Regions from separate parts of the Paeniglutamicibacter antarcticus genome, predicted to be linked through region 1. Evidence: predicted binding sites of a transcription regulator. Region 1 holds the regulator's gene; each other region holds the start of a gene.
The links. The regulator HrcA, encoded in region 1, represses chaperone genes, less so after heat shock. The targets are predictions, from matches to a motif close to TTNGCACTCGNNNNNNNCGAGTGCNAA.
Positions count from the first base shown of each region.

Region 1 (9,767 bases):
TGACCTCTACGCTCATGGGGCCTGCTCCTGGTTTGGTGACCCGTTCTCACGGTGTTCTGCTTTGGCTGGTGTTCCGGGGTTCCGTGCGGCCGTGCCAAGTCGCCGGGCACGCGCCTTGGAACGGTTGAAGTTGGGGTCCTGTCGTTCTGTCCAGCGCTCGTAAGCGGTGACGATCGAGCCGACGAGCCGGTGGCGGACCACGTCGGTCGCGTCAAGTTCGCAGAAGGCGATGTCGTCCACGCCTTCGAGGATCTCGGCGACCACGCGCAGCCCGGACTTGGTGCCCCCGGGCAGGTCGACCTGGGTGATGTCCCCGGTGACCACGATCTTGGAGCCCAAGCCCAAGCGGGTCAGGAACATCTTCATTTGTTCCGGGGTGGTGTTCTGAGCCTCGTCAAGGATGATGAAGGCGTCGTTCAAGGTGCGTCCGCGCATGTAGGCCAAGGGAGCGACCTCGATGGTTCCGGCCGCCAGCAGCCGTGGCATCGAGTCAGGTTCGATCATGTCGTGCAGCGCATCGTAAAGGGGACGCAAGTAGGGATCGATCTTGTCTGTCAGGGTCCCGGGCAGGAACCCGAGCTTCTCCCCTGCCTCGACGGCGGGGCGGGTGAGGATGATGCGGCTGACTTCCTTGGCCTGCAGCGCAGCCACGGCCTTAGCCATCGCCAGGTAGGTCTTGCCGGTGCCGGCGGGACCGATGCCGAAGATCACGGTGTTCTCGTCGATCGCATCGACATATGATTTCTGGTTCACCGTCTTGGGACGGATCGCCCTGCCCCTGCCGGAGAGGATCTTCAGCCCCAGGGCAGACGAGCCGGATTCGGCACCGGTGTTCTCCAGCATCCGCACTAGCTGCTCGATGGTCTGGGCGGAGATCCTGGTGCCGTTTGTGGCCAGCGTGCGTGCCTCGGTGATGACCCGCAGTGCCTTGTGCGCCTGGGTTGGATCACCGTTGACCCGTAGTTCGTTGCCGCGTACGTGCAACTCCACCGACGGGTAGGCCCCGGTGATCACGCGCAGCAATTCATCGTGCGCTCCGAGCGTCGCAACCATTTGGTCCGAACTGTCGAACTGGACCAGCGCGTCGGTTCCCCGGCGCCTGCCCTCTTGGCTCACATGTTGGTCCATATAACTGTTGCTGCCTCCGCATTCCGTGCCGGCAAATGGCGCCACGGTACTTCCGCTGCCATGGTTCCCCACACGCCATCAATCCTATCGTGATATCCGCGCCCGGGGACCGGCGAATGGCTCGCTCTACCATGTGACGTCCGCAAGGGTGCGCGCTGGCGATTGCCCGGGAATTTCTGCCACTGGCACTGCACGGCACCAAGTGCAACGATTCGGGAACAACTTCGACGAAGATATATCAATCGGGCAACGGTCCTGCGAAATCATCGGATTCGGGCCCCTCCGCACATCGTGTTGTGCCAAGCTTGACTTGTCTTCGCCTGCGGCACTCCCCCCCCGCATTGGCGATCCTGCTAGTCCCCGTCTCACTTGAGAGAGCCTTTTCAATTCAGATGCATCGTTCCCGTCGTTCATCCCGAACCCGCATAGCTGTTTTGGGTCTCACCTTGGTTCTTGGCGCCTTGGCCGCTTGCGGCCTGGGTGCCCCGGGCGATAAATATTCGATGCCCACCGGTGCCACCAGTGCCAACACCAAATCCCCGCTGTCCAACGTGGGGATGGAGTCCTTGAGCGCGAGCAGGAACATCCCGGTCTACTGGTTGGGCAAGACCGACGGAACCGTATCGCTGTACCGCGAGTTTGTGCAGGTCGCCGGGGCCTCGGATCCTATCGCCGATTCAGTGCGCTACATCCTCGCGGAAAAACCCGAGGACCCGGATTATTTCAGCGTCTGGCACCCGAGTGAAACCGTTGGTGCATCGGTGAGCCCTGACAACGTGATTACGGTAGATATCTCGGCCAAGGCATTCAGCTCGAAGCTCGACCTGGGATTGGCGGAGCGCGCCATCGCCCAGTTGGTGTTCACGGCAACGGCCGCCGCCTCAAACGCCGGAATCCTCAGCGAAGGCCTCGAGCCCAGCGTACGCATCCTGGTTGACGGGCAGCCGGCCTACGATGCCTTTGGCCATGTCCCGCTGGACCACAATTTCGTGCGGGACCCCAAGCTCGCTGCGCCGCTGTGGGTCATCGACCCGCAGTACGGTACGACAAAGAAGGCCGGACGGGTTACTTTCCACGGTGTCAGCGCCAAGTTCTCCGGCGGTGAAAACTGGAAGATCACCCGTCGCGACAGCGAAGAGGACCCAAAGCCCGTCGTAGCCAGGGGAACCCTGGAAACAGGAGGCCAATCGCTGGACCACAACGAATTCTCCTTCAGCCACGTGCTTGCTCCCGGGGACTACACCTTCTCCCTGTGGGGCGTTGACGCCCAGAGCAAGAAGCCTCTCGCCAAGGAGACCAAAAACTTCACGGTCACCGAGTAACCCGGCCGCTAACGGTTATACCTGCAGCCAAGCCACCGGCGCAAGGACGGAATCCGGACATCGAACCCACGGGACCGCACCACTAAAAGAAAAAGATCCCGGGTACGGAGGGCGTAAACAGCCTTCCGGACCCGGGATCCGCGCTTTGCGAAAGCGACTGGCGCATCACTGGCCCTAGAGCTGGCCCAGCAAGTGCCGGGTCAGCACCACGGCGGCGGGGCCGGCGGTCGAGGCACGCAGCACATGGTGGCCCAGCAGAGCCACCTTGGCACCCGCCTCCACGAACTTTTCCAACTCGGAATCGCTGATCCCGCCTTCGGGGCCCACCACCAACTGGATTTCCGGGCGCTGGGCGTGCTCTGCCCCCTGGGCCGGCCCAAGTCCCGCGAACCATGTGGCCACCGTCGCGGAGAGTGGTTCGGTGCCGCGTTCATGCAGGACGATGACCAAGGCGGGCCCGGGGGCGCAATCACAGCGGGCAAACTCGCCAGCCAGCTCGGTGCTGCTGAGCATCCCGCGCACCTCGGGCAGGAAAGTGCGCCGGGATTGCTTCAGTGCCGCAAGCACCGTCGCTTCCCACTTGGCCAGTGCCTTGGCGGCCTTGGCCTCGTTCCAGCGCACGATGGAGCGCTCCGATTGCCAGGGACGCACGGCGTCTATGCCCAGCTCGACAGCGGATTCCACGGCTTGGAGGTCACGATCGCCCTTGGCCAGGGCCTGGACCAAGGTGATCGACACCGCTGCCGGCTGCTCGATATCCAAGTGGCGCACTATCCCGTCAAGCGCGGCCTTCTGCGTGCCGGTGACCTCGGTGACAGCACGCACCCCGCTTCCATCGACAAGGTTGATCATCTCCCCGGGGCGCACACGCTTGACCATCACCGCGTGGTGGCCTTCGGGCCCCTCCAAATGCAGTTCGGTGCCCGTGCGCGCCGATGAGAGCCCGCCGGCGGGAAGGACGAAGCATTGGTTGCTCATGCGCCCAGGTTGCCGAACTTCCCGCGCAGTCGTGAGAACATGCCTCCACTGTTTTCCATGCGTCCCTCGGCGAATTCCTCGCCGCGGAGCTTGGCGAGCTGTTCGAGCAGTTCGCGCTGCGCAGCATCGATCTTGTTGGGGGTCTCCACCTGAAGGTGGACGATGATGTCCCCGCGCTTGCCCCCGCGCAGGCGCGGGATGCCCAGACCGGCCAGCTGCACCGTGTCCCCGGACTGGGCACCGGATTCGACCTCCACGACCTGGACACCGTCGAAGGTTTCCAGCTCGAGGTCCGCTCCCAATGCCGCCGCGGTCATCGGCACTGACATGCGGGCGTGCAAATCAACGCCGTCGCGTTCGAAGATCTTGTGCCGTCGGACCTCAAGCTCGACGTACAAGTCGCCGTTAGGCCCGCCGCCGGGTCCTGCTTCGCCCTGGTTGGCAAGGTGGATCCGGGTTCCGCTGGCGACGCCGGCCGGAACGCGCAACTGCTTGGAGATGCGTTCGCGGATGCGGCCCTGGCCGTTGCACTCGGTGCAAGGCTCAGGGATGGTGGTGCCGAAACCGCGGCATGCAGCACAGGTCTCCACCGTCATCATTTGCCCCAGGAAGGAGCGCACCGGGCGCTGGACCTGGCCCGCGCCATGGCAAATGGTGCAGGTGACCGGAGCCGTGCCCGGGCGGCAGCAGGTGCCGTCGCACGTCGGGCAGGTGACGGCCGTTTCCATTTCAAGCGGGTAGACGGTGCCGGTGACGGCATCGGCCAGGTCGATGGTCGCGGTGATCAGCGCATCGCGTCCGCGTTGGGTACGCGATGCCGGGCCCTGGGCACCTCCGCCGCCGAAGAACTGCTCAAAGATGTCACCGAACCCGCCGCCACCGCCACCGCCAAAGCCGGCCTGACCGTTGCCGTTTTCATTTCCGGTGGCGTCGTAGTTCGCCCGCTTGCCGGAATCGGAAAGCACCTCGTAGGCGCGGGTGACCAGCTTGAAGGTCTCCGCGGAATCTTCCCCGGGATTCACGTCCGGGTGGTGCTTGCGGGCCAGCTTGCGGTAGGCCTTCTTGATTTCCTCGCCGGTGGCGTCCTTGCTGACGCCCAGGACTTCGTAATGGGTGCTCACAGTGCTCGCTGTGTCCTTTCGTACGCTAAAAAATGTGCATCAACCAGCATCAGCTGGCCAAGATTCGTGAAAGATACCGGGCCACGGCACGGACCGCGGCCATGGATGTCGGATAGTTCATACGGGTGGGCCCCAGCACGCCGATCATCGCTTGTTCACCGTGCCCGTATCCGGTGGCAACCACCGAGGCCTCGGTCAAGGCAATGTACTGGTTTTCGGTGCCGATGCCCACGGCGATGCCATGGGCATCCTGCTCGAGCTCGGAGAAGAGCCGCAGCAGCACCACCTGTTCCTCCAACGCCTCGAGCACCGGGGTGATGCTCAGCGGGAAATCCAGGTTGGAGCGTGCCAGGTTCGCCGTCCCGGCGGTGAGGATCCGGTCCACCGAGGAGTTGCGTGCCAGGGCCGAGAGGGCCTCGGCGATCGTGCGCACCGCCGGGGCCATGCCCGGGGACACCAGCTCCGGGATGCCCAGGGCAAGCCGGGCAACATCGGAAATGGGCTTTGCGTTAAGCACCGAGAGCAGCACCTGGCGCAATCCCGCCAGGACTTCATCCCCCACCGAGGTTGGCAACAGGATCACGCGTTGCTCGACCCGGCCGCTGGAAGCAATAAGCACCACCAGGGTCTGTCCGGCCCCCAAGGCGACAAGTTCGATGTGGCGGACCGTCGCGTTGGAGTATTGCGGAACCTGGATCAGCGCCACCTGTTGGGTGATGGTGGCCAGCAGCCGCACGGTGTTCTCCAGCACCTCGTTGACATCGTGGGATCCCTCGATGAGGGCGGCGATGGCCCTGCGCTCGGCCACCGAGAGCGGCTTGACATCGCCGATTTGGTCGACGAAGTGCCTGTAGCCCTTCTCGGTGGGGATGCGCCCCGAGGAGGTGTGCGGGGCGACAATCAGCCCCTCGTCCTCCAGAGACGCCATGTCGTTGCGGATAGTGGCGGCAGAGACGCCGAGGTTGTGGCGCTCGAGCAGCGCACGCGAACCGACGGGTTCACGGGACTGCACATAGTCTTCAACGATGGCTCGAAGGACCTCGAGCCGACGCGGGTCGGTCATTCTCACCTCTCCTGGCAAGCCGGTTCGCCATGGTCAAGCAAAATCCCTGCACACGCCCCGGCAAGGGCGCCGGAGTTTGCAGGGAGGCATTGGCACTCGACACGTTCAACTGCCAAGTCTAGTACCTTCGGCCCTTGTTGCTAGCATGGTTTGACCATTGTCACCGATGACACATTCGAAGCATCTGCCCTCCATGGCACCGCGCGGGCACGCCTCCGGTGTCCGGCATCCGGCAAACCACGGACCAAAGCTCCGGGGACCACGAACCGAAAGAGACCCCATGAACCTCCACGGCTGGGGCGCGCAAGACATCAGCGCGCCGAAGAAGCGCGTCTTGCGCAAGGTCCCCGTGGCCCTTGGCCTGCTCGTCGAGGACGTGGACAGCGGGTGGGTCGGAGAGGTCGTGCGCACCGAGAAATCAGGGGGCATGCAGGTGTTGGTGCTCGAGGACCGCCATGGCCGAACCAAGTCCTTCCGCGCCGGCTTCGGCTTCCTGATCGAGGGCGAACCGGTGGAGATCACCGAGCCGGCCCCTGCACCCGCCGCCGCCAGGGGAACCGCGCGCAGCGCCTCGGGTTCACGCTTGGTGGCAGATATGAAGGCACGCACGGCCCGCGCCAGTCGCATCTGGGTCGAGGGCAAGCACGATGCCCAGCTCGTGGAAAAGGTCTGGGGCCACGACCTGCGCGTCGAGGGAATCGTCGTGGAACCCCTGCACGGCGTCGACGACCTCGCCGGGGCCATCAAGGCTTTTGCCCCCTCGCCGCAGCGCAAACTAGGCATCCTGGTTGACCACCTGGTTTCCGGCACCAAGGAAGCGCGCATCGCGGCCGAGGCCATGCGGGTGCCGGGCGCCGCAGGAAACGTGCTGATCGTGGGCCACCCCTACGTGGATGTATGGCAGGCCATCAGGCCTTCGGCACTGAAGATCAAGGCCTGGCCGGTGGTGCCGCGCGGAACGGATTGGAAGACCGGCATCCTCAAGGGGCTTGGCTGGCCCCACCAGGAACAGGTCGACATCGCCCAAGGGTGGGAACGGATCCTGGGCCAGGTGCACTCCTACGCCGATCTTGAGCCCTCGCTGCTGGGCCGGATCGAAGAGGTCATCGACTTCCTCACGGCAGGCGAGTACACCTAGGACCCCTGGGACCGCCCCCACCGAACGAGGGGTGATTAACCTCTCCTCGCCGCGCAAAGGGGCAGGTCGCGCACGCCGGATGGTCACGAATCCACAACAAAGCGGCACGGTTAGGCCAAATGCCAGCCAAAAGGTGATTTGTGCTCCTCGAGCCAGCGGGTTTGAGGATAAACTGGCCGACGATTCACCCGACGCAACGAAGAGGAACCAGCAGTGGTAGAAGAGGCACGAAATGCAGCCGGCGACAGCAGCCAGCCGGATAGATTCGAGGGTTCCTCGGTCGCGCCCCTACCCCTGACCCCTGCCGAAGACCGGCAATGGGCCACCATCGCCCACTTCGGCGCCATCCTGGGCTGCGTCCCCTCGTTGATCATCTATGCCGTCTTTCGCCACCGCGGCCCGTTCACCGCACAGGAGTCCAAGGAAGCGTTGAACTTCACCTTCCCGCTGACAGTCCTGGCCATCGTGCTGCACCTTTTCTCGCTGATACCGGGAATCGGATGGATCTTCGCGGTGCTCGTGGTGGCCGTTTGGCTATTCCTGACCATCAGCGGTGTGCGCGCCGGCATCAACGTCAACAAGTCACGTCCCTACCGGTACGGACTTAACTTCAGGCTCTTCCACTAGAAACAAGCAGGCAAAAAATTGACGGTGTGGCAACCACATGCCACACCGTCTATTTATGCAACCAACGTGGTGTTGGTTCAGAAATCCAACAAACGCCGCAACACCGCGTCAGCCAGCAGCCGGCCCTGCAAGGTCAGCACGACCCGCTGGGCGAACGCCGCCTCGGGTACCACCAAGCCGTCGGCGATCAGCCCGGCCATTGCCTTGCGGCCCTCCGGCGCCAGCTCGGCGGTGTCCATCCCGTCGACAATGCGGGTGAGCAACATCGACTTCTCCAGGTATCGCGCCTCGGCGTCGGGACTCTCCCTCCCGGCGGCCGGGGATGTGCCGGCATCGATGCGTTGCTGGTAGGCCGCAGGGTGCTTCACGTTCCACCAGCGCAACCCGCCGACGTGCGAGTGGGCGCCGGGACCCGCGCCCCACCAGTCCTCGCCCCGCCAGTAAGCAAGGTTATGCAGGCAACGGGTTTCTTCGGTCTTGGACCAGTTGCTCACCTCGTACCACTGGTACCCCGCGGCGGCGAAGAGCTCGTCGGCGATCAGGTACTTGTCGGCGTGGTCATCATCGTCGATATTCTGCACTTCGCCGCGGCGGATCTGCCCGGCCAGGCGGGTGCCGTCCTCGATGATCAGCGCGTAGGCCGAAATATGGTCGGGGTCATATCCCAGCGCGGTGTGCACGCTGGTGCGCCAGTCCTCGATGGATTCGCCCGGGGTCCCGTAGATCAAATCGACACTGACCTGGAGTCCCGCTTCCTTCGCCCAATCCACGGCTAGGCCCACACGTTCGGGGTCATGGGTCCTGTCAAGGGTCGCCAACACGTGCGGGATGGCCGACTGCATGCCGATCGATACGCGGGTGAACCCGCCATCGGCCAGCACCGCCAGGGATTCGCGGGTCACCGAGTCGGGGTTCGCCTCCGTGGTGACCTCGGCATCGGGGGCCAGGTTCCATTGGGTGCGGATCTCGCCCAGCACCCGGACCAGGTCCTCGGCGGGCAGCAACGTCGGAGTGCCCCCGCCGAAGAACACCGTGGAAACCTCCCTAGGCGCGATCCCCGAATCGGTGAGCACCTTCGCACCAAAAGCGATCTCCGCGGAAACCGCCTCGGCGTAGGTGTCTTGGCTGGAACCGGACCCCAGTTCGTGCGCGGTGTAGGTGTTGAAGTCGCAATAGCCGCAGCGCACAGCACAAAACGGGATGTGCACGTACAGCGAAAAGCTTCGTTCCGCGGCACCGTCGGCACAGCTTGCCGGAAGCAGGCCGTCCGCAGGCGCCGGGTCCCCCAGTGGAAGGGCAGAGGGCATCGCTACTTCTTCTTGGGTTCGTCGGAGGACAGCGCGGCGATGAAGGCTTCCTGCGGCACCTCGACGCGGCCGACCATCTTCATGCGCTTCTTGCCTTCCTTCTGCTTTTCCAGCAACTTGCGCTTACGGCTGATGTCACCGCCGTAGCATTTGGCCAAGACGTCCTTGCGGATGGCGCGGATGGTTTCGCGGGCGATGATCCGTGAGCCGATTGCTGCTTGGATCGGCACCTCGAACTGCTGGCGGTTGATCAGCTCACGCAGCTTGACCGTCATCTTGGTGCCGTAGGCGTAGGCCTTGTCGCGGTGGGTAATGGCGCTGAAGGCATCGACCTGTTCGCCCTGGAGCAGGATATCGACCTTGACCAGGTCCGAAACCTGCTCGCCGTCTGCCTTCCAGTCAAGGGAGGCGTATCCGCGGGTCTTTGACTTGAGCACGTCGAAGAAGTCGAAGACGATCTCGGCCAGCGGCAACCAGTACCGCAGCTCCACGCGTTCCTCGGAGAGATAGTCCATGCCGCGCATGGTGCCGCGACGTGTCTGGCACAGTTCCATGATCGCGCCGACGAACTCGTTGGGCGCTAGGATCGTGGCAGCCACCATCGGCTCGTGGACTTCCAAGATCTTCCCGTCGGGGAATTCGCTCGGGTTGGTGACGGTGATCATCTGCTTGTCATCGGTCATCACCTCGTAGACCACGTTCGGCGCGGTGGAAATCAAGTCGAGGTTGAACTCCGCCTCGAGACGTTCTCGGGTGATTTCCAGGTGCAGCAGGCCCAGGAAGCCCACACGGAACCCGAAGCCCAAGGCCACGGAGGTCTCCGGCACATAGGTCAGTGCGGCGTCGTTGAGCTGGAGCTTGTCCAAGGCATCGCGCAGCGCCGGGTAGTCTGAGCCGTCGAGCGGGTAAAGCCCGGAAAAGACCATCGGCTTGGGGTCCTGGTAGCCACCCAGGGATTTCGTTGCAGGCTTGGCGAAGTTGGTGACGGTGTCGCCGACCTTGGACTGGCGCACGTCCTTCACGCCGGTGATCAGGTATCCGACCTCACCGACGCCCAGTCCCTTGCTGGGGGTGGGCTCGGGG
Region 1 covers NZ_BAABLK010000023.1:19,734-29,500, forward strand. Annotated here, with positions in the region: gene ybeY (rRNA maturation RNase YbeY) at 1-16, opposite strand, end outside; gene ABEA12_RS06740 (PhoH family protein) at 13-1,128, opposite strand; gene ABEA12_RS06745 (GerMN domain-containing protein) at 1,563-2,450, shown strand; gene ABEA12_RS06750 (16S rRNA (uracil(1498)-N(3))-methyltransferase) at 2,625-3,428, opposite strand; gene dnaJ (molecular chaperone DnaJ) at 3,425-4,549, opposite strand; gene hrcA (heat-inducible transcriptional repressor HrcA) at 4,599-5,612, opposite strand; gene ABEA12_RS06765 (DUF3097 family protein) at 5,893-6,750, shown strand; gene ABEA12_RS06770 (DUF4870 domain-containing protein) at 6,964-7,377, shown strand; gene hemW (radical SAM family heme chaperone HemW) at 7,455-8,684, opposite strand; gene lepA (translation elongation factor 4) at 8,687-9,767, opposite strand, start outside.

Region 2 (11,217 bases), on a different contig from region 1:
GGCCGAACGTCCCGTGAGTATGACGAACATTCCGTCATTGACCAAACGGCGGGCTACTTCCGAGCCGATTCCAGAGGTTGCGCCGGTGACCAGTGCCACGCGTTGCTGAGTCTTCATGTGCAAGTTCTCCTTCAAGTTCCTTGTATCCAGCATGTCTATCCCTTGTTCACAGAACCAACCAGGACTTGGCCTTTTTCAGCCCGAACCTTGTCGTCGCTGCCAGGGATCACGTTGCCACGTAGCGACCGCCCCGAGGTTTCGTTGAATGTCAGCACGGCAACCAGCCCCACCACGCCGGCGGCCATCAGGTACCAGCCTGGAACCAACGCGTTGCCGGTGACTCCGATGATCGCTTCGTTCGCCACCGCCGCTGTACCGCCGAAGAGGGCCGTCGATAGGTTGTAGCCGATGGCAAAGCCCGAGTATCGAACCGAAGTCGGGAACAACGCCGGCAGCGTCGAAGAGATCGTTGACAAGAGCATCACCAGGAAGAAGCCAAGGATGCCGATGCCAGCCAGCTGTCCCCAAATCCCACCCGTTTGTAGCAGGAGGACTGCCGGGACGGAGAACACCACGAAGCCGGTACTGGCAGTGATCAGCAATGGTTTGCGACCTATCCTGTCACTGAGCGCGCCGAGCGGAACAATCACCGCAATCATCAGCAGCTGGATGGCGACCAGGCTGAGGTTCGATTCGGTCGCACCGTGCCCCAGTGTGGCCGTCAGGTAGCTGGGCATGTAGGTGAGCACCAGGTAAAAGGCTACGTTGACCAGCACAATGAGGCCAAAGAGTTTGATCAGCTGACCCGGGTACTTTCGCATCAAGGTACGCAGTGCCTGCGGGGCGGTATTCACTTCCTTGGATTCCTTTGAGTCCTGGGTGAAGGTCTCGGATTCGGCTAGGTGGCGTCGCATCCACATGGCGATAAAACCAAGGAACAGGGTCAGGATGAATGGCAAACGCCACCAGCCTGCCATCATTCCGTCCTCGCCCACCACCAACGTGAGCAATGTGCACAGGATGGCTGCTGCACTGAAACCTGCCAGCGTACCGAATTCGAGGAAGGATCCGTAGAAGCCTCGGCGGTTATCCGGGGCGTGCTCGGCCATGAAGACGGCAGCCCCTGCATACTCCCCGCCTGCCGAGAAACCCTGCAGCATGCGCAGCAAGACCAACATGATCGGTGCCAGGTAGCCGGCCTGCGCAAAGGTTGGGAGCGCGCCGATGCAAGCGGTGGAGACGCTGATCATCACGATCGTGAAGATCAGGATCTTGCGTCGTCCAAAGCGGTCACCGAGCGGTCCCAGGATCATGCCACCCAGTGGACGGATCATGAACGAGATTGCGAACGTGGAGAAGGCCAGGATCCGAGGCATGGCCCCGTCGTTTTCACCGAATGTGAAGAATAGTTGGGATATGTAAACGATCAGGTATCCGTAGATTCCATAGTCGAACCACTCGATGGCATTTCCGATCGCTGAACCGGCAACGGACTTGCGGGCCATTTTTAGCTCCGCCGGCGTGAAGTCGGCCTCGAGCCTCAGCTCTGGCAATTCTGTGTGTGGGGTGGTCATCGCCTGTTCCTTTGCAGCGTGGTAGTACCGGGTGGATCGATCCGTGGTGCGCAAGCGCTTCGCATGGCGATCAGTGCGTAGGCACCGGCCGCTGCGTGCAGGTCGTTGATTGAGACGTTCTCGTTGGGTTGGTGGGCTTGGCCGTTAAGATCCCCGGGGCCCAGAACAACGGTGGGGACGCCGTGGTGCTCGGAAATGAATCCTCCCTCGCATGAGGCGGTCCAAATCCCGGTTCCCCGATCTATTTCCATCTCCTGCAACGCACGGGTTACGAGAGTGGGGAAAGCGGAATCAGGGTCGGTGAGGAACCCGGGCATCTGCATTGTCACGTGGCCCTCGAAATCGATGCGGCCCGACTCGGCGCGTTGGGAGTCCTGTGCCGAGGCGCGAACCGCGGTGAGCAGCCGGTCCAGGATCCGCTCGGGTTCTTCCCCCGGCAGGAGTCGTCGGTCCATCGCCAGGTTGCAGGTGTCCGGGACGATGGAAGTTCCGTGCCCCCCGGAAATCGTGCCGATGTTCCAGGTTGCGGCTCCCAGCACAGGGTGCGGGTCCGACGCCAAGCTGGCGCAGTCCCTTTCAACGGCCTTGATCACTTCTCCTGCGCCCAGAATGGCGCTGGTGCCGTCCGCTGGCCGGCCGGCGTGCGCGCTGGCGCCGGTGATGGTGATTTCCAGGTTTGCCGCGCCACGGCAGCCTACGATGGTCACAAGATCGGTGGGCTCGGCCACCACACAGGCCGCATACCGCCGCTGTGGTGCTTGCGCGATGTAGTGTTCGATGCCCAGGGCGTCGGCTTCCTCGTCCACCGTGCAGATCAGTGTCATGGCGGTCTCGGGTGCTTCTGCATGGACCGCTGCCATGGCCGTGACCACGGCAGCCAGCCCGCCCTTCATGTCTGTGGATCCCCGGCCGTAGAGCAGGTCACCCTCCTGGCGCGGAACGAAGGGATCATGGTCCCATCCCGGGCCGGCAGGCACCACGTCACTGTGGCCCAGGAAGAGGATGCCCGGTGCATCCGGGGTGCCTCCGAGGTGCGCGACCAGGTTGGGCCTGCCGGGGGCAACCTGGGTCAGGTGCACCTCGGCACCGATGGCCCTGAGCGCTTTTTCCAGTTCCTGGACCGTTGCATGCTCGGTGCCGCCGGGGTTTTCGCTGGCCGCAGCCACGAGCCTTGAGGCCAGGTCCACCACGTCGGTGCGGCTGATCCGGTTCAGTATGCGCTCTTCACGCGTGGGGTGCTGGTCTCTCGCAACCGTCCGTGTCGGCGACGGGTCCGAAGAGGTGTGGGTGATCAAGAATTGCCTCCGAGTTCTATCTGCTCATCCAGTGCCGCCCGCAATCGCTGAACTCCCGTCACGATCCGTTCGGGAGTCGAGGTTGCAAAGCACAGCCGCAACGCATCGGTGAACGTCCCGGAGTTGGAAAAGGCAGGTCCGGGGATGTAGGCGACCCCGTGCTTCAGTGCAGTGGGAAACAAGTCTTCCGTGTTCACCGCGGCATACTTTCCACGCAAGGTGAGCCAGAGGAAGAAGCCGCCCTCGGGATCGGTGGCCACGACATCGTCACCGAGTTCCGAGGCGAGTGCCGCGCGCATGGCTTGCTTTCGCTCGCGGTAGACCGAGCGCAATCCATCAAGGTGCTTGTCGAGCTTTCCCTCGGCCAGGTAATCGGCAATGAGCTGCTGCATCGGTCCGTTGGTGCAGGTGTCCATTGACTGCTTGGCGTTAATGGCCAGTTGGCGCAAAGCCGGATCGAGGTTCATCCAGCCAACGCGCAACCCGGGCGCCAAGACCTTGGAGAAGGTCCGGACTTGCACCACCCGGGGGTTTCCGGGGCTCAAATCCAGGAAGCCGGGGACTTCCTGGCCGTCGAAGCGCAAGGCCCCGTATGGGTCGTCGTCGATGATGAACGCGTCCCATTCCTCGGCCAGCTCCAGCAGCAGTCGACGACGGGCTTCGGACAGTGTCCGGCCCGAGGGGTTTTGGAAATTCGGGATCGTGTAGATGGCCTTCGGCGCCTGCCCCGTCTCCTCAACCAGCTGCCGCAGCTTTTCGACGATTAAGCCGTCATCATCCACCGGGGCCTCAACCACCTTGGCCTGGTAGCTCAAGGCGGTGCCGATCCCGTTGGTGTAGGTGGGGGATTCGACGATGACAACGTCACCGGGATCCACAAACAGCTTGAAAGCGATATCCAGGCCCTGCATGCCGCCAGTGGTGATCAGCACGCGGGCCGGGTCGATGTCTTCCCCGTGACGGGCGTGGTACTCGACCAACTGGTCGACAAGCTCCGGGACCCCTTCGGTCGCAGCGTAGTCGTAGCGGCCATTGGCCGGCATTCCCGAGAGCCGGGTGAAGTCCTTCTCCGGGATCAGTTCCGCATTCGGTGCGCCCATGGCAAAACGCACGATATCGTGCGTCTGGCTGGCCAGCAAGGACGTGGAGTTATCGATTATCGATCCCTTCAGCTGGCTTGCGCGAGAGGCGAGCCGTGTTCCTAGCGGGCTGAGCAGTGATGTCATGGACATGGTAAATACTCCTTACCTTAGTGATGGTTGGCTTACGAGCTATCTCGGCCAGTAGGCTCGATGCCGCCGGCCACCTGGACAGGTACGGAGACCTCGTAACCGAGCCGGCACGATCTCGTGGGGATAGTCATGGACATTCCGTGGGGAAGTGCCGTTGGAGGAGTGGGGTGCATCGCGTGAATCGACGTGGTTCGTGCATGGAAAAGCCGAGCCGGTGAAGCACTGCGAAATTGCCGGGACCGGCACTAGCCGTGCGTCGAGGTACTGTTCGTTTGACCCCTTCTGCGAGCAGGTTCTGGACTGGAGCGCGTTCGGCTGGCTCCGAAGCATCGTGGCCCAGAAGAACCTCGACCAATTGAACCCTCGTCTTTCTTTGGGCCCCGATGAACCATGACCTGTGATGTCCATCATATTGTGACGGCAACCATTAGAGGAAGATAGTAAATCAGGTCCGTATCGTTAAGTTGAGCTTATTGATGGAATCGAGGGTTGCGCGGAGTAAGACCTCCGAGAAACGGAAACATGCCACTGCATCGCATGTTGGAGGCGCTGCCCTGGACGGCATGGCGTTCGGATGCGAACCGGTCTTCCGGAACGGTAGATGCCGAAACCGGCGCCCAGGCATCGCTGCATCATCTTCAGGGTGTCGATCGCGGGGCGATCAAGGGTGTTTCGGGTTCTTCCATTGGCCACTACGAGCGGCAAGGAATGCCGGCCGAGACCGATGGTCATGGCGCCCGGCAACGGGCTCGCCGATTTGGCGAGTACCGTGATGCTCGGCTAATCTTGCTTGGTACTCCCTTGGGAGTGGCAAGACGGTTCTTTAGCTCAGTTGGTTAGAGCGCTCGCTTCACACGCGAGAGGTCAGCAGTTCGAGTCTGCTAAGAACCACCATACGAAAAGAACCCCGGCGTTCCGGGGTTCTTTTCGCGGTTAAGGCTCTTGGCATCGCCGGTGGGCTCATCGACGAATTAGATACCGAACCCGGTTTGCTGTGTGCAGGCAGTGGAAGTGCTCATGATTTCCGGGGGTGCTTCCAAGAGAACTTTCCCTATGTGCACACCAAAATTGTCTAAATTCCGTACCCGTTATGGGTCTTCCCGCGGCAGCGGCGACAACGGTGTCCACGGCGCTGAATGTGAGATGCACGGCTCGTGGATCATGGGGCGATACCGCGGCTGTAGTGTGGTGTGAACAGGCGCAATTGACAGGAGAAAGCGTGTCTTCAGGTAAGGACCCGGACGCCAACACACCGGCATCCCCCGGCGAGGATCCCAACCCGCAGGTCTCGAGCATTCGCCGTGTCCAAACGCGGGAAATGATCAACATCGCCCAGGCCCTGACGGACGCAGCAGCCCACGCGCAAAATGCCCCCAGGATTCCCGACGCAGCACCGCGGAAGACCGACGCGCCCGGCGCTGCGCTCCCGCAAGCCTCCGTGGGCGCAAAGCCCGCGATCAAGCCAGGGGGCAAACCCGTGGCGAAGCGTCCGGGGAGCCCGCGGCCGCCAAAGCAGCCAAAGCCTGTTCGTCCCGCCCGCAGCCAGCGTCCCACCACGTTGGCCCAGGACGCCATCAATGCCAAGACAGGTTTGGTCGGAGTTACCCATTCCGGGGCCCCTTCACTGCCTCCGCGGGTAAACCCCACGGCCAAGCGAATGATTTCGCGCTTGCTGGCTTCGGATTCCCCGCCCACCCAGGCGATCGACATCGTTGAAAAGCTCAGGGGAACTCCGTACGCGAACCCGAAGGTGAATGCGACCAAGGACGCTTCGGCCCGCAAAACCCTTGAATTCGCCCTAGACCTGGCAGAGAGCATGTTCCGCTACGGGGCTGGGTCATTGGAGGTCGAGACGAGCGTCATCGCCGTGACTGCGGCGTTGGGGCTTCGCCATACCGACGTGGACATCACCAACCAGTCCATCCACCTGAACTTCTCCCCGCCGGAGGGCGAATCGTTCTCCATGCTGCGCGTTGTACGCTCCTGGACGAACAACTTTGCCGGGCTGGCGCAAGTGCACCAACTGGTCTCGGATATTGTTTCCGGCGGCGTGACGCGTCAACAGTCGGTGGACAGGCTGCGCGATATTTCACGCAAGCCAAGGCCGTTCCCGCGCTGGATGGTCGCCGCGGCAACCGGGCTCTTTGCCGCCTGTTTCGTGGTCTTCATCGGCGGCTCCCTGCTGGGGTCGGCCTTGGCTTTCGTCTCATCGGTGGCGCTTGGCCCGGTGGCGAAATATGCATCTCGGTGGCGCGTTCCGGAGTTCTTTGCCATAGCGACCTCCAGCTTCATTGTTACCGCCATAGCCGTGCTTTTCCATGCTTTGCGGGCGCCCATCGATCCTGCGCTGGTGGTGGCCGGAGGAATCCTTCTGCTCTTGCCCTCTGCCAGGTTCGTTTCCGCGCTTCAGGATGCGATCAACGGGTTCCCCGTCACTGCCGCCGGGCGTTTCTTTTCCGCGGCGTTGACCTATGCCGCGATCCTGACCGGCATCATGGCTGCCTTGGTATCCGCAGCGATGTTTGGCGCCCCGAAGCTGGATGTCAGTGTCATCGACACGATTTCCTATCCTGGTTGGCTCCTGGCCGCTTTGGTGGTGGTGGCGGTCATCGCCGGGGCGATCACCGAGCAATCGGACCCGAAGCTCCTGCTGCCCACCGGGGCAATCGCACTGATGGGCTACCTGATCCTTTTGGGGATCCAGGCCTTGGGCGTGGGGGACAGGGCTTCGCCCGCCGTCGCTGCGACGTTCATTGGCCTGGCCGGTCGCTGGGTGGCTTTCAAGTTGCGTGCCCCTCAACTGGTGCTAGCCGCACCGGCCATTGTGTTCCTGCTGCCCGGACTGATGATCTTCCGTTCCATGTACGGGATCGTCTTCAACGTCGATGACATGTCCGGCGCCATGATCCAGATGTTCACCGCCTTCACGATCATGATGGCCATTGCCGGCGGCGTGGTCTTTGGCGACACCATCGCGCGCCCGCTGATCGGCGCCGAGGTACTGGCTGAACGCCGTAACATCCGCCGGCGTTAAGACCTCTGGGCAACGGCCGGAAGCGTCCAGTCGATGGGTGCCCCGCCGGAAGCCAGCAGTAGCGCGTTGGCCCGGGAGAAGGGCTTGGAGCCAAAGAACCCGCGCCGTGCCGACAGTGGCGAGGGGTGCGCGGAGGAGATGATCGGGATCGGCTCCAAGGCAGGAGCCAATGACTGGGCGTCCTTGCCCCATAATATGGCGACGATCGGACCACCGCGGGCGGCAAGGGCCCCCATCGCGGCGTCGGTCACTGCCTCCCAGCCGAGCTTCCGGTGTGACCCAGCATCGCCCGAACCCACCGTGGGCACTCGGTTCAAGAGCACCACGCCTTGGTCCGCCCACGCAGAAAGGTCCCCGTGCCCCGGGGTCTTCACGCCGGTGTCCTCGTGAAGCTCGGTGTAGATGTTCTTCAGGCTGCGCGGCAGCGGGTGCACCGCTGGCAGCGCGGCAAAACTCAGCCCCATCGAATGCCCCGGCGTGGGATAGGGGTCTTGGCCCATGACCAACACCCGGGCCATGGCCAGCGGACGGCTGAAGGCCCGCAGGATGTTCCCCGGCTCGGGCAGGATGCGCTCGCCGGCGGCACGCCTTGCCTCCAAGATGTGTGCCAGTGCCACCAGCTGCCCTTCCACCGGGGCCAGTGCCTCGGCCCAGTCTGCCGCCACGAAGCCTTTATCAACGGCCTGGCAGAGCCCGTTGGCGAAGGGGAAGGGCGTGGCGTCCCTGGCCGGGGCGGCGAGCTCGAACAGTGGTGTTTCGTGCGGTTCCATGGAAACCATTGTGGGCCGTGGCCCGGCACGAATGACAGCTGGCTCGTCGAGTGACACGTTAGGATACTTAGAGTTGAGGCAGATTGCCCGGTGGTTCGCCGTGTATCGGGAACCGGATCAATGAGGGAAGTGCGATGTCATCAGAGACGCTTGGGTTCGAATTCGAGCTAGATGAATCCAGCGACCTGGACGAGCGTTCCCAGCGGATTCTCGCGCTGGAACGCCACTGGTGGAAGTACGCCGGTGCTAAGGAACAAGCCATCTCCCAGATGTTCTCCATCTCGGCGGCAAATTACTATCAACTGTTGAACACACTTATCGACACGGACGCGGCGCTGGCCCATGACCCCATGCTGGTCAAGCGATTGCGTAGACTACGAACGACGAGGCATCGCGCTCGGACGGCGAAAAGGCACGATTCCGAGGCATGATCGCAACGCTCGTGGGGCATTTCGGGGCTCGACGGCGCTTGTGCTCCTGTATCCGCGTACGCCCATACTGCAAGCCACTTCACCGAGGACGGGCATGACCAACTATCCGCGCGATGAATTTGATCGCGTCCCTGAGTTCAGTAACCGTAGCGGCTCGCACCGCGAGAACGGCTGGGCATCTGCCGCATCCGTGGGCGGGGCTCAATCCGGGTTGCGCTGGTTGATGGTCTTTGGTGCGCTGGCCTTGGTGGTGGGACTCTTCTCCTTCATGGTCTTGCCCAAGCTCGTGGGCTCCTCGGATGACCCGGCGCCGGCGGCGGCGAGTTCCTCGGGCACCCAGGAACCAACTGTTGCGCCGCCGGAATCGGCGTCCGACCCCGAATCCGGGAAACCTTCCGAATCCAGCGCTGCGAGCGAATCTGAAAAACCGAGCGATTCGGCTGATGAGTCCGCTGATCCGAGGGAATCGACCGGGTCCTCGGAGTCGGCCGATGCCGGTGAAAGCGACATGCCCGAAGGCGTGGATGCATCCATGGCGATGGGTGTCTACAACGGCGCCACCGTCGGCGGTATCGCCGGCACGGCCCGCACGACCCTGCTGGAGGCCGGATACAGCAACGTCTCGGCGTCGAACTGGACCAAGAAGGTCACCTATTCCACCGTCTACTACCGCAGTGAGAGCCATAAGGCCACGGCGGAGGCTGCGGCCAAGGAACTGGGCATCACCTCGATCATGCAGAGCGTAAATATCCCCGGCAATATCGCTATCGTGCTGGGAAGCAACTTCCGTTAGTCCTTCCCGGAGCCGACTACGCTGTCGGCAAAGCCCCACAGCTTGCACTCCGAGTCCTAGAGTGCCAAGATTTGTATTAGCACTCGCACGTATCGACTGCTAGTTCGGTTGAAGTTTCGACCGGATCCATGCGGTTTGGTGATGTTGTTTGAGTGAGTCCTTGACCAAGGCAGCGAGAAGTTTTTGCGATCGTCCCATGACATCGCGGATTCTTCGTCCGTCGCGGGCGTTGCCTCAGGTCGTAGATACGCATGACCGTCCCGAAAGGACATAAGCCCCTATGGCCAAAATGATTGCATTCGACGAGGAAGCCCGCCGAGGCCTCGAGCGCGGACTGAACATCCTGGCTGACGCCGTCAAGGTTACCCTTGGCCCGCGTGGACGCAACGTCGTTCTTGAGAAGAAGTGGGGCGCACCCACGATCACCAACGACGGCGTCTCCATCGCCAAGGAGATCGAGCTCGACGACCCGTACGAGAAGATCGGTGCCGAGCTCGTCAAGGAGGTCGCCAAGAAGACCGACGACGTCGCAGGCGACGGCACCACCACCGCCACCGTCCTGGCACAGGCCTTGGTCAAGGAAGGCCTGCGCAACGTTGCTGCTGGCGCCGACCCGCTTTCCCTGAAGCGAGGCATCGAGAAGGCAGTGGACGCGGTCACCGCAGAGCTGCTGGCCTCCGCCAAGGAAATCGAGACCAAGGAACAGATCGCTGCCACCGCATCGATCTCCGCCGGTGACAACGAAATCGGCGCACTGATCGCCGAGGCACTGGACAAGGTCGGCAAGGAAGGTGTCATCACCGTCGAGGAGTCGAACACCTTCGGCCTCGAGCTTGAGCTCACCGAGGGCATGCGCTTCGACAAGGGCTACATCTCGGCCTACTTCGTCACCGACAACGAGCGCCAGGAAACGGTCCTTGAGGATCCGTACGTCCTGATCGTCAACTCGAAGATCACCAACGTCAAGGACATGGTCTCCATCCTGGAGAAGGTCATGCAGTCGAACAAGCCGCTGCTGATCATCGCAGAGGACATCGAAGGCGAAGCCTTGGCAACGCTGATCGTGAACAAGATCCGTGGCCTGTTCAAGTCCGTCGCCGTCAAGGCACCGGGCTTCGGCGACCGCCGCAAGGCCATGCTGGCCGACATCGCCATCCTCACCGGTGGCCAGGTCATCTCCGAGGAAATCGGCCTGAAGCTCGAAAACGCCACTATCGACCTGCTGGGCTCCGCCCGCAAGGTAGTCGTCACCAAGGACGAGACCACCATCGTCGAAGGTGCCGGAGACGCCGAGGAGATCGCCGGACGCGTGAACCAGATTCGCGCCGAGATCGAGAACTCCGATTCGGACTACGACCGCGAGAAGCTGCAGGAGCGCCTGGCCAAGCTGGCTGGCGGAGTTGCAGTCATCAAGGCCGGAGCGGCAACCGAGGTTGAGCTCAAGGAGCGCAAGCACCGCATCGAAGATGCAGTGCGCAACGCCAAGGCTGCAGTCGAAGAGGGAATCGTCGCCGGTGGCGGCGTATCCCTCATCCAGGCCGGCGCCATCGCATTCCCGAAGCTGAAGCTGGAAGGCGACGAAGCAACCGGTGCAAACATCGTGCGCGTTGCCATCGAAGCCCCGCTGAAGCAGATCGCCTTCAACGCAGGCCTGGAGCCAGGCGTCGTTGCCGACAAGGTCAAGGGCCTGCCCGCAGGCCACGGACTTAACGCAGCAACCGGCGTGTACGAGGACCTGCTTGCAGCAGGCGTGAACGACCCGGTAAAGGTGACCCGCTCTGCACTGCAGAACGCCGCCTCGATCGCCGGATTGTTCCTCACCACCGAAGCCGTGGTTGCAGACAAGCCGGCCCCGGCCGGCTCTGCAGCACCGGGTGGCGATGACATGGGTGGCATGGGTGGCATGGGCGGATTCTAATCCCCCTGCTGCACCACGCCTAGCGTGTAGTCTTCGCTAGCGAAACCACGGGCCGCTTTCCCTTCCCGTGCACTGTTCCCCTTCGGGGCGGACGGTGTACAGGCGGGGGAGGCGGCCCGTTTCGCTTAACCCGGGTCCGCGCCGTTGCGATGGGCCCAAGGTTGCTTGCG
Region 2 covers NZ_BAABLK010000002.1:35,263-46,479, forward strand. Annotated here, with positions in the region: gene ABEA12_RS00175 (SDR family NAD(P)-dependent oxidoreductase) at 1-117, opposite strand, end outside; gene ABEA12_RS00180 (MFS transporter) at 156-1,574, opposite strand; gene ABEA12_RS00185 (M20 family metallopeptidase) at 1,571-2,869, opposite strand; gene ABEA12_RS00190 (aminotransferase-like domain-containing protein) at 2,866-4,101, opposite strand; tRNA gene ABEA12_RS00195 (tRNA-Val) at 4,919-4,995, shown strand; gene ABEA12_RS00200 (threonine/serine exporter family protein) at 5,321-7,135, shown strand; gene ABEA12_RS00205 (uracil-DNA glycosylase) at 7,132-7,905, opposite strand; gene ABEA12_RS00210 (DUF3263 domain-containing protein) at 8,040-8,336, shown strand; gene ABEA12_RS00215 (LytR C-terminal domain-containing protein) at 8,431-9,129, shown strand; gene groL (chaperonin GroEL) at 9,410-11,047, shown strand.
Region 2: groL (chaperonin GroEL) is a predicted target of HrcA. The motif match lies at 9,206-9,232, and genes of this name have one in related genera.

Region 3 (11,217 bases), on a different contig from region 1:
CTCGTGAAAGAATTTCCCGCGGAGCCCGTAGGCAAGCTTGTTTTCGTTAGGGCCTAATCACGTCGTGGGGCTCATGTCTTTGCCGCCGAAGTCGAGCAACACGGTGTCCACCACGGGTTCGGTCGTCACCGGTCCCCGGGCATATGCCAACTCCCGGCCGGTGGTGGAACCCAGGATAAGAAACGTCGCGTTTAGTGTGATGACCAAGTCCCCAAGGATTATGCCGCGGGAACGCGTATGCCCCTGGGCGAAATTAATCCACTTTGTCCCTGCAGAATCTGTCGCGGACTCCACATGTTCGGCAACTTGGACGTCCAACGAGGAGGGTCTCGGTGAGGATGTAGCATCAGCGCGCCACAACCAGGAGAAGTGGCACTAGCAAATATCAAACAGGGGATGAAACCGATCCAGATATCTTCGCTGCTCGTTTCCCTCCAATCTTGCCCGGGGCTGAGCACCAAGTAGCATTGGGCATTCTCCGGGTCCTGGACCACGGTGACGGGGTTTCCTGCCGGGAAAGAGGAATCGGTGTTGCAGGAGGATAAATCTTCCTCGAGAAGCACGGCGCTTTCCACGCCTTGCGTGGAGGCAAGAGGCTCATCGCGCTGATCGCCAAAACCCACGGCAGTGAGATACCGGCACCGATCCTCGGGACGACGGCCCCCGCAATACAGCAGACGAGCGAGCGCCGAGATCTCTCGGCCGGCCAGGGCCGCTCCCCCGCGCGGGAAAATATGTCCCCCAGGAGGTACGAACAGATATCCGTGGCACCCCGCCACGAAGGCAATGGAGCCAAGACCAAATCCCCGTGTACTGTCAACATGGGGCTTGCCAACATCCCCGCTATGCCTACTCGTTCGACGTTCCCCGGTGGCTTCCTAAGGCCACCGCTTTCATGGCCAAAGCATCAGAATATGGGTTGGTAGGCAACAAACGGGATTGAACGCGCGGGAACTCCGTGGAGGTCATATGCAGTGGGTTGGGCGGTTTTCCCCCGGCACGTAATTGGTGGTTTTACCCGGCAAGAATCCGCCACTTTAACCAATCCACGCACTGCGGTTGGCTTGACGGCAAACAGCGCAATGACCATGGGGGCAGCGCGGTTCCCTCCCACGGAACATGGCATTTGCTGACTACGGAGACCGGATGCACGTACCCGCTTGGTGCGGACAAGGTCTTTTTATGCCTTGACGAAGATTGCCGTGGCGCGCAGGGAGTCTATGCCTGTCTGGCTGATCGACTGGATCATGTACCAGTACCGTTGGCCGGGCACAGCGCTGGAATCCGTCCAGGCCTGGTAGTACTGGGTACGTGGCACCAGCTTGACCAAGTAGGTGCCCGTGGATTGGATGTAGGGAATCACCGAACCGGTGGAGGTCCACCGCCAGATGGCAATGAGCGTCTTCCTTTCCCCGGAATTCGAGGACTTCCAACTGAGCTTCATTCCGGCAGATGTCCGCAAGACTGAAGTGATCACCGGGGTGTACGGACGCGTTGAGACCATGTGGGGCATAGGTACCGGCAGGCTGGGACGCGAATAGTAGACAGCGGAAAGGATTCCCATTGAATTGAGCGTGTTCGCCCTTACCGCGGTCGCGTTGTAGAACGACTGCCCGGTCACTACCCCCACGCTCCTGGTCTTGGCCGTATGGTCGCGCAACTCGTTTTTATCGTTCCAGGCACCACCGCTGCCGACCCTGTAGGCGGCCTCCCCGATCCATAGCTTCACCGAGTTGCCCAAGACCTGCTTGGCCCACCAGTCAACCAGCACGTTGTAGTTTGCGGGGCTGTACCCCTGGTACCAGTACAACTGCGGCACGACGTAGTCCACCCAACCATTCTTCACCCATCCCCGGGAATCGGCATACAACGCCGAGTAGGCCTCAAGGCCTGCCGTCGCTGATCCGAGACTCGATGAAGTGTTGTTGCGCCAGATGCCGAATGGCGAGATCCCGAAAGCCACCCGCGGTTTGGCGGCTCGAATTGCTTTTTGCATATCCCGGATGAACACGTTGACATTGTTCCGCCGCCACGAAGCAACCGACGTGTAGCTTCCCTTGTACGCGGCCCAGGCCGCCGAGTCGGGAATCGATGCCCCCGCGACCGGATAAGGGTAGAAGTAGTCATCGAAGTGCAGGCCGTCGATGTCGTATCGGCTGACCAGGTCCTTGACGACGGAAGTAATGTAGCTACGCACCGCCGGGATTCCCGGGTCGTAATAACGCTTGCCACCGTAGGCGAAAGACCACGTCAGGTTCTTTCGGGCAGGATGGGTTGCAACCAGGGCGCTCAGCGATGCGCCGGTGGAAACCCGGAAGGGGTTGACCCACGCATGCAGGGCCAACGCCCGCCGGTGCGCTTCGGTGACCGCATATGCCAGCGGGTCATAGCCGGGGTCCTTGCCCTGGGTGCCCGTCAGGTACTGCGACCAAGGCTCCCCCAAGGTGGAAATCCACATCCTGTCCGCTGCGGGACGTACCTGCAGCATCACCGTGTTGAGCTTGCGCTTCACGGCAAGGTCCAGCAATGAGACAAGTTCCGCCTTTTGCGCGGCCACGGACAAACCGGCCTTGGAAGGCCAATCGACGTTGAGCACACTGGCGATCCACATGCCGCGGAATTCGGTGCGCGGGGTGAGAGCGTTGACGCCGGTGTTTCTGCCAGCGACCGTATAAACCCGCCCTGCCACGGCCGCGGCATTAGCCGGTGAAGGCGGACCCAGCAATGGCATCAGCGCTGCGGTGCTCACTGCCACCGCAGTCGCAGTCAGGAATTCACGCCTGTTCAGGGAAAAGCGTTGTTCCATCGCTGGTCGGGACTGGGCTGCGACTTTTTGGTTCTTCTCCATGCCGGATTCTCCACATGACTGGTTTCCCATCGCTCGTGTTTCCCCCCAGCAGAGCGTGAATCGAGGCTATCCGGCAGAAATGGAGGATGGAAGCACGGCACCATCACGATTGCGGCGTGTGCACGGTGGTGGTTATTTCTCCCAGCCAAGAGCCGTGAAGAAGCGTTCCTCGAACACCTCGGCGGTGCTGCGCACGTAGGTGCTGGTGAGGTGGGACTGGTCCATGTAGATCAGTACGTTGCCTACGATCGGGCTACAGGTCCCTTCCGGGCAGAGCTGGTCGGTCATGTCCATGGTGGAGAAGTTCTCTCCCCATTCACCGCTCTTGACGATTGGCTCAAGCGGAGAGACCTTGGCAATTAGCTTTGACACGGGCTTGCTGCAAGCTGAGGCGTCCGCACCGAACCGGTCAACGCACTCCGGTGCGGGGTTGGTGAATCGCGGGGTGTCGCGCATCGCCACCACGGGGATTCCGGCGTCGAGCATCGGCTGGATCCCTGCGCGGTAGTCCGGCACGATTTGCTCCTGCTCCGCGGCGGTACGTCCGTCTTCGTCCTCACCGAGCATGGTGAAGGTGCCGATGGTGAATACTGCGTCGGGGTCGTGCTCAAGCACGTACGCCCCGGCTGCGAGGTTGAAGTCCCCGCAGGCATCGCCGCGGGTCTCCGAAGGCCCGCCGAAACGGCAGGAGGGACGCGTGAGCAGGATCCACTGCCAATCCTGTTTCTCCGCCATCACATCAACGGCACCGCTCCAGTGCTGGGCGTGTGAATCCCCCAGCAACACAATGGTCTTTTCCGCTTCCGGGTTCCCGCCCTGCTGGCAGTATTCGATGGCGCCGGATCTCGGGGCCCAGGGACCGGCACAGTCCTCGCCAAAGTTTGACCACTCGTCATCGAGCTTGCTGGTCAGCGGGATCGGGAGGGCCGCGGCATCGGGCACGTGGCCGAAGGAAGGGTCAAGGATCGCGGCTCCGGGATTATCGATCCCGGCCTGCGAAGCCGCCCGGGTTTCCTCCGCGGAGACCCGGTGCTCCCATCCGCCCAGGGGAACCAGAACCAGTGCGAGCAGCACGGCGATGCTCAGCCCCACGCGGCGGCGCTTGGCAGAGAGCCATTTCCAGGAACGCATCGGGGACTCGACGATCTTGGTGGTGGCCCAGGCCAGGAGCAGGGAGAGCAGCATCAATCCCAGGCCGGTTCCAAAGGAGATGGACTCGCCGCCGGTTTCCACCAGGAAGAAGATCATCACCGGCCAGTGCCAAAGGTACAGCGCGTAGGAGATGTCCCCCAGTTTCACCAACGGACCCAGTGCCAGCACGCGCTGGACCCCGAAGTTGTTAGGCGGGGCCATGAGGATGAACGCCGCGGCCAGGGTGGGCCACAGGGCCAAGTAGCCGGGGAACTGGTGCTCGACCTGCAGCAGCATGCCGCAGGAGACGATGGCGGCCAATCCCACCCATCCCAGCGGCACGGTCAGCGCGGCGGGCAACTTTTGCAACAACGGCAGGAAGACGGCGACCAGGGAACCGAGGGCAAATTCCCAGAGCCTGGCTCCGGTGTCGAAGTACGCCCATTCCTGCGCGGTGGCCGTGATGTGGATCGAGTAGGCCAGGGAGCCGATGAAGACGGCGCCGAACAGGATGCCCATGGTGCCGCGGTAGGTCAGCGAAGGGAACCTGGTGGACAGGACCTTGAAGAGCACTACGCCGGCAGCCAGCAACAGCGGCCAGAGGATGAAGATCTGTCCCTGGATGGACAGGGACCAGAAGTGTTGAAGTGGGCTGGCTGTGGCGTGGTCGGTGGCGTAATAGTCAACGGACTCCCCGGCCAGCTGCCAGTTTTGCCGGTAGAAAAGGCTGGCGGAGGTTTGCTCCATGATCGAGCTCCACCGCGCCTTGGGCAAGAAGGCAATGCTTGCCGCGATGACCGCCACCAGCACCAGGACGGCCGCGGGCAGCAGCCGGCGGAAGACGTTGAGCCAATAGGAGATCAGTGCCAACGGCCGCCCGGTCTCAACCTTGCGGATAAAGGCCCCGGTGAGGAAGAACGCCGAGAGCATCAAGAAGACATCCACGCCGCCGGAGACCCGGCCAAACCAGACGTGGTAGACCATCACCAGCACCACCGCCAGGGCTCGCAGGCCCTGAAGTTCGGGCCTGAAGCCGGAAACAGGCTTGGTGCCTGCTGGCTTGCCCCGTGCCGCTAGGACAGGGGCTGGCGAGTGGATCGACATCTGCACTTCCTGGGATTCTTGCTTGATCAGGGCGCAGTGACTAAGGCCCAAGAGATACAAGCTTAGCAAACGCCGTTATGGTTTCGTTACGCAAGCATGTTGCAACTGCCATCCAACGCCAAGCGCCGCCGGCGTTCCGCTCACCTCTTCAGAAGAAGTGGAGGGCGAAATGCCGGCGGCGCCTGTTCTTGCCGCTTTGCGTTGAGCCTGTTTAGTGGCTATGGCCCGCGTGCGAGCCGGCTTCCGCTTCGGGCTTCTCGGCAACCAAGGTTTCGGTGGTCAGCACGAGGGCCGCGATCGAGGCCGCGTTGCGCAGCGCCGAGCGGGTGACCTTGACCGGGTCGATGACTCCGGCCTCGATCAGGTTCTCGTACACACCGGTCAGGGCGTTGAAACCCTCGTTGGCCGGTGAATCGGTAACCTTGGCGGTGACGACGTAGCCGTCAAACCCGGCGTTCTGAGCGATCCAGCGCAACGGCTGGACCAGTGCGCGGCGTGCAATGCCAACACCGGCAACAGCGTCACCGGTCAGCGCGAGCACGGCCGAATCGGTGTCAAGCACCGCAAGTGCGTCAACCAATGCGGTACCGCCACCTGCAACGATTCCCTCTTCGAGGGCCGCGCGGGTGGAGGAAACTGCATCTTCGATACGGTGCTTGCGTTCCTTGAGCTCGACCTCGGTGGCTGCGCCGACCTTGATCACGCCGATGCCGCCCGAGAGCTTGGCAAGGCGCTCGGAGAGCTTCTCGCGGTCCCACTCGGAATCGGTGCGGGTCAGTTCGGCCTTGAGCTGCGAGACGCGGTCCGCAACGTCCTCGGCGGTGCCTGCACCGTCAACGATGGTGGTGGCGTCCTTGGTGACGGTGATGCGGCGAGCCGATCCCAGCACCTCGAGCCCTACCTGGTCCAGCTGCAGGCCCAGGTCAGGGGAAACAACCTGTGCACCGGTGAGGATCGCGATGTCCTGCAGCATGGCCTTGCGGCGGTCGCCGAAGCCCGGGGCCTTGACTGCCACGGCGCTGAGCGTGCCACGGATCTTGTTCACCACGAGGGTGGAGAGGGCTTCGCCTTCGGTGTCCTCGGAGATGATGAACAGCGGCTTGCCTGCTGCCAGTACCTTCTCCAGCAGCGGCAGGAATTCGGCCACAGTGGAGATCTTGCCCGAGTTGACCAGGATCAGTGCGTCCTCGAGGATCGCCTCCTGGCGCTCGGGGTCGGTGACGAACTGCGGGGACAGGTAGCCCTTATCGAACTGCATGCCCTCGGTGACGACCAACTCGGTGGCCGTGGTAGAGGACTCTTCGATGGTGATGACCCCGTCGGTGCCCACCGTTTCGAAGGCCTGGGCCAACAACTTGCCGATTTCCTCGTCCTGGGCCGAGATGGCAGCAACGTTGGCTACCTGCTGACCCTCGACCGGAACGGCATTTTCGGCCAAGCGTGCGGCGACCGCCTCAACGGCGACCTCGATGCCACGCTTGATGTCACCCGGAGCGGCGCCGGCGGCAACGTTGCGCAGGCCCTCCTTGACGAAGGCCTGGGCGAGCACGGTGGCGGTGGTGGTTCCGTCCCCTGCCACGTCATTGGTCTTGGTGGCTACTTCCTTGGCCAGCTGTGCGCCAAGGTTCTCGTAGCTGTCTTCAAGTTCGATCTCACGGGCGATGGTGACGCCGTCGTTGGTGATCGTCGGTGCACCCCAGGCCTTGGAGAGCACCACGTTTCGGCCGCGCGGGCCGAGGGTTACCTTCACGGTGTTTGCGAGCTTGTCGATGCCCGCTTCGAGGGCGCGTCGCGCCTCTTCGTTAAACGCTAGCTGTTTTGCCATGTCCTACTCCTTATAAGCTACATAAAGCCCCGACCAGGGGCCGGGGCTTTATGAGAAAAAACTACTTTACGACGATGGCCAGGACATCGCGCGCCGAGAGCACCAGGTACTCTTCGCCGCCGACCTTGACTTCGGTTCCGCCGTACTTGGAGTAGATCACGACGTCGCCTTCGGCTACGTCTACCGGAACGCGGTTGCCGTTGTCATCGATGCGGCCCGGTCCTACTGCTACGACCTTGCCTTCCTGCGGCTTTTCCTTAGCGGAATCCGGGATGACCAGTCCGGAAGCAGTGGTGGTTTCTGCTTCGAGCGGCTGGACGACAATGCGATCCTCGAGAGGCTTAATGGAGACAGACATCGTCTCTCCTTTGCGTGAGTTACCAATGGTTTACGGGCCGTTGTGGCTATACCAACCGTCGTCGCGGTGCCAGCTGGTGTACCTCAGGCTTTCGGCACTTGTTGGAATCAACGTGTGCCACCACTGACTCTAGGCAATTCGTTAGCACTCGGTCAAGGCGAGTGCTAACGAAGGGGTCTTTTACGCGCTCGGCGCACTCTGTTCGCCCACCGGAAACACAGAACCTGCAAGGTGAGTAACTAACGTTATCGTGCTTCACTGGACCCAAGAAGTTCCGCGTAGCTTGCGACGTCGGTCCGGCGAGATCGGTCGCCGTGAATATACGGAGGTTTGAGAGCCACCGGCTTATACAAAGAAACCACCTCTATCCAACCCCATTGGCTCGATACAGGTGGTTGCACTTGCGATCGTTATTGCCTTAGATGACGCATCCCGGCCCGGGTGGTCAAGACCTCGTCAAATTCCGCATCCATCGGAATCGGGGTGGTTAGGGTGCCACTAACATTTCCGTAGTCCTGGTTCAACCGTTGGTCATCTACAGGGCGCGTCGGCGCCTGAACCGGAACCGCCTCGTTCAACCGACGGCTGGTCTTGGTTTTTTTCGGCTTGCCCTTGGCAGGTGTCTCGGAAGCATAGTAGTACTGGCCGTAGTAGCCGTAGTTCGCCGCCGCAGCGCCCTTGGTTGGTACTTGGTTCAGCACGAATCCCAAGACCCGTGCCCCGACCTTGTGAAGATTGCTCAATGATTTGGCAACCTCCTCGGTGGAGGTCGAATCAGCCTTCACCACCACGAGTACACCGTCCACAAAGTTGCTCAACACGGCCGCGTCCGTCACCGGGAGCAGCGGGGGCGCGTCAATGAGAACCAAGGCGTCGCGGCTCATATCTTCAAGGAGGGAAAGCATCGCTTGGGAACCCAGGAGTTCCGAGGGGTTCGGTGGGATGCGTCCCGCTGCGAGGATCGACAACGAGGGAATGGGGCCATAGGGCTGCAAGACGTCATCTAGGCTCGCATGCTGGCTGAGAACATCGGTGATCCCCGCCCCGCCAGGGAGGCCGAAGACGTCGGTGATCACGGGCCGTCGCAAGTCGGCGTCAATCAGGATCGTGGGTCGTCCTGTGGACGCAACGGCCACTGCTAGGTTCGCCGCCACGGATGACTTGCCTTCCCCTGGCACCGAGGACGTCACGAGGATAACCCGTGCGGGCCTGTCAACGTCGACGTACGTGAGGTTGGTGCGCAGCTCGCGCAGTGCTTCCGAGTAGGGGTGCGAGGCTCGGTCGTCGTGATCCAGGGCGCCGGTCTCGACCGTCGTGCGGTTGTTCACCAGACGCGGGTCCAGCGGAATGCTACCGATGACCGTCGTACCCAGCTTTTCCAAGTCTTCCACGGAGCGAACCCGACGATCCAGGTGCTGCCGGAGCAGTGCGTAACCGATGCCGAGGGCCAGCCCAATGATAGCCCCCAGCGCAACGGCAAGCTTGGTGTTTGGTGACGCCGGGGACGTCGGAACCTCGGCCTCCACCAACGGAACGAATTGGACGATGGTTTCGTCCTTTGATGATTTGGTGGCAAAGCCGGATTCGATGTCAGTGACTTGCGCAGCGAGGGCGGTTACCCACGCGTTGGCGGTCTTCTGCGCGACGACCGGATCTGGACCAGTAATACTCAGGCGTACTTCGGCCGTGCCCGTGGGCAGCTCGACATTGAGCTGGCCGAGAAGTGCATCGGCGCTGGTATCGAGCTTCAGGTCTTCACGGACGCGCTGCGCTACCGTGCGGGTAGCTGCAATGCTCTTGTAGCTAATGGCACGCGACTTGGCCAGGCTGTCCCCCGAAAGCGCCAGCGCCGCGGTATCCGCTCCGTTGGCAATGACCAGGCCCGACGCCGACGCAGCATACAGCGGTTGCTGCGTGAGCGACCAGCCAAACGCGCACAGGACAGCGATCAGGACAATGCTGCAGATGCTCCGCCAAAAGGTGCGCAACACCCGCAGGTACTGCCGTAAATCTGGCCCGTCAGCCACGTTCTCTTCAAGTTGTTCCACTGATGGTGCTCCCGTTAAAATTGCGCGCAGTCGATAAGGCTCTGAGGTGGGTTTATGACAATCCTAGCTCGAAGTTCTCCCTAGCTTCGACAGAGTTCACTCGAACCTGACGAACGCCGAGCCCGCTAATCCGAGAAAGCGCGGAATCGCCCAGGCCCATGAGCCTGCTGACAGCATCCGGTTGCTGTCGAGGGTCATCCTTTGCGTTGCTAATGTTGTTTGATGGCTTGGCTATGATCAAGTCATGATCAGGATCCTCACAGTATGCACCGGCAACATTTGTCGTTCCCCTTTTGCCGAGCTGTATCTCCAAAGCGAACTGGACCGCATCTCCCCAGGATCATTCACGCTTCGTAGCGCCGGCACCCACGCGCTGGTAGGACACGGCATGGACGAGCGTTCCTCGATGAGGCTGGGTGAAATCGGTGTAGCCAGCGACGACTTCGTTGCCCGGCAGCTTGACGAAACCATCCTCAGCTATATCGATCTGGTACTCGCCCTGTCCGACGAACACCGGAACAGAATCGTTGCGATGAATCCCCGACTGCTCAAGCGTACCTACACGATTCGCGAATTCGCCGCGGTGCTGGACGAAGTTGCGGCGCTGCCAGCAGGTTCACTTCCCACTGGAAGTGAACCTGCTGTGGTGGAGATGCGCTGGGCAGCTTTGCTCAAGGCAGCCCCTCTTGTGCGGCACGGGGCTCGCGTGAAGGCGGAAGGGCAACTCGATGTCATGGACCCTTATCGCCAGAGCGACGCGGTGTATGACCGGATGGTCGATGATTTGTTGCCTGCCCTGAAAGCAATCATTGAGTTCGAGTACAGACAAGCCACCGGCTAACCCGGCTCTTCGGATTCTGGCGTTGTGAGATCGGCCTAAGCCCGGCAGTATCGGGGCCACCGGCTGCGAGCAGGGAGCGGATGCGGTAGTTCTCGAAGTCGCGGAATCCGCGGACAATGCGTCGGGTGGTTTCGATGACGCCCTTGATGGCTTCGGTGGGACCGTTGGAGGATCCCTGAGTAGCAAGGTAGGCGCAGATTTGTTACCGCCATTTCTTTAGGTGACCCTTCCTATGTCTGTCAAGCGTTACTCGGGACCTCGCGTTGGGCATTGAAAATGCGGTAGACGCGCCGAGCAAGATAACGCTTGATGCATCGCAGGATTTCCTTGGTGGTGAGTCCATCCGCCTCCCTCTTGCGCACATATTTGCAGGTTTCCTCGTCGTGGGTCATCCGCGAGATGGAGACCAAATGCAGCGCCCTGTCGAGGCTCCTGTCGCCGCCGCGATTGAGTCGATGCCGGACGGTATTGCCTGATGACGCCGGGATTGGATTCACGCCGGCGAGGGACGCGTACGCGGCTTCCGAATGAACACGCCCCTGGTGGGACCACACGGTCAGGCACGTGGCAGCCGCAATGGCAGCGAAGCCCGTTATATCCAGGAGCGGCGCGGCCTCACTGACCTTGACCAGCTCGGTGATCTGTTTGTTATTGCTACTCAAATCCTTGTCGAGCTCATCGGATCGTTTTGCCAAGCGGACGGCTTCGGCACGGGCCGCCGCGAGCGCCAACTCCTCGTCCCGGGCACGCAACCGGGACACCTCGGTAATCTGCGCCGGTCAGTGCCATGAGGGCGTCCAGACCAAGCTCGTTGACGCGCACCAGCGAAGTCAGCGCATTCAGTGCCCGAGTGCGCTCACCGGTCGTGGCTTCACGAGCCGCCACCAGGACCATCAGGGCCGCGCGAATGCCTTCACTCAGACGGGGGCGACGCAATTGCTTGTCCTCCAACGGCAGTACAGCCCTGGCAATCCGCTGCGAATTGAGCTTGTCGGATTTGCCGACGCCATGGCGGGCCCGTGCGTCCATCCGCGCCGCCTCGACGACTTCGTATCCCTCGGC
Region 3 covers NZ_BAABLK010000089.1:1,094-12,310, reverse strand. Annotated here, with positions in the region: gene ABEA12_RS16475 (hypothetical protein) at 58-207, opposite strand; gene ABEA12_RS16470 (glycoside hydrolase family 10-like protein) at 1,181-2,848, opposite strand; gene ABEA12_RS16465 (acyltransferase family protein) at 2,981-5,083, opposite strand; gene groL (chaperonin GroEL) at 5,295-6,908, opposite strand; gene groES (co-chaperone GroES) at 6,970-7,266, opposite strand; gene ABEA12_RS16450 (tyrosine-protein kinase domain-containing protein) at 7,677-9,314, opposite strand; gene ABEA12_RS16445 (arsenate-mycothiol transferase ArsC) at 9,559-10,155, shown strand; partial or broken gene ABEA12_RS18760 (transposase) at 10,121-10,354, opposite strand; partial or broken gene ABEA12_RS16435 (IS110 family RNA-guided transposase) at 10,395-11,217, opposite strand, start outside.
Region 3: groES (co-chaperone GroES) is a predicted target of HrcA. The motif match lies at 7,408-7,434, and genes of this name have one in related genera.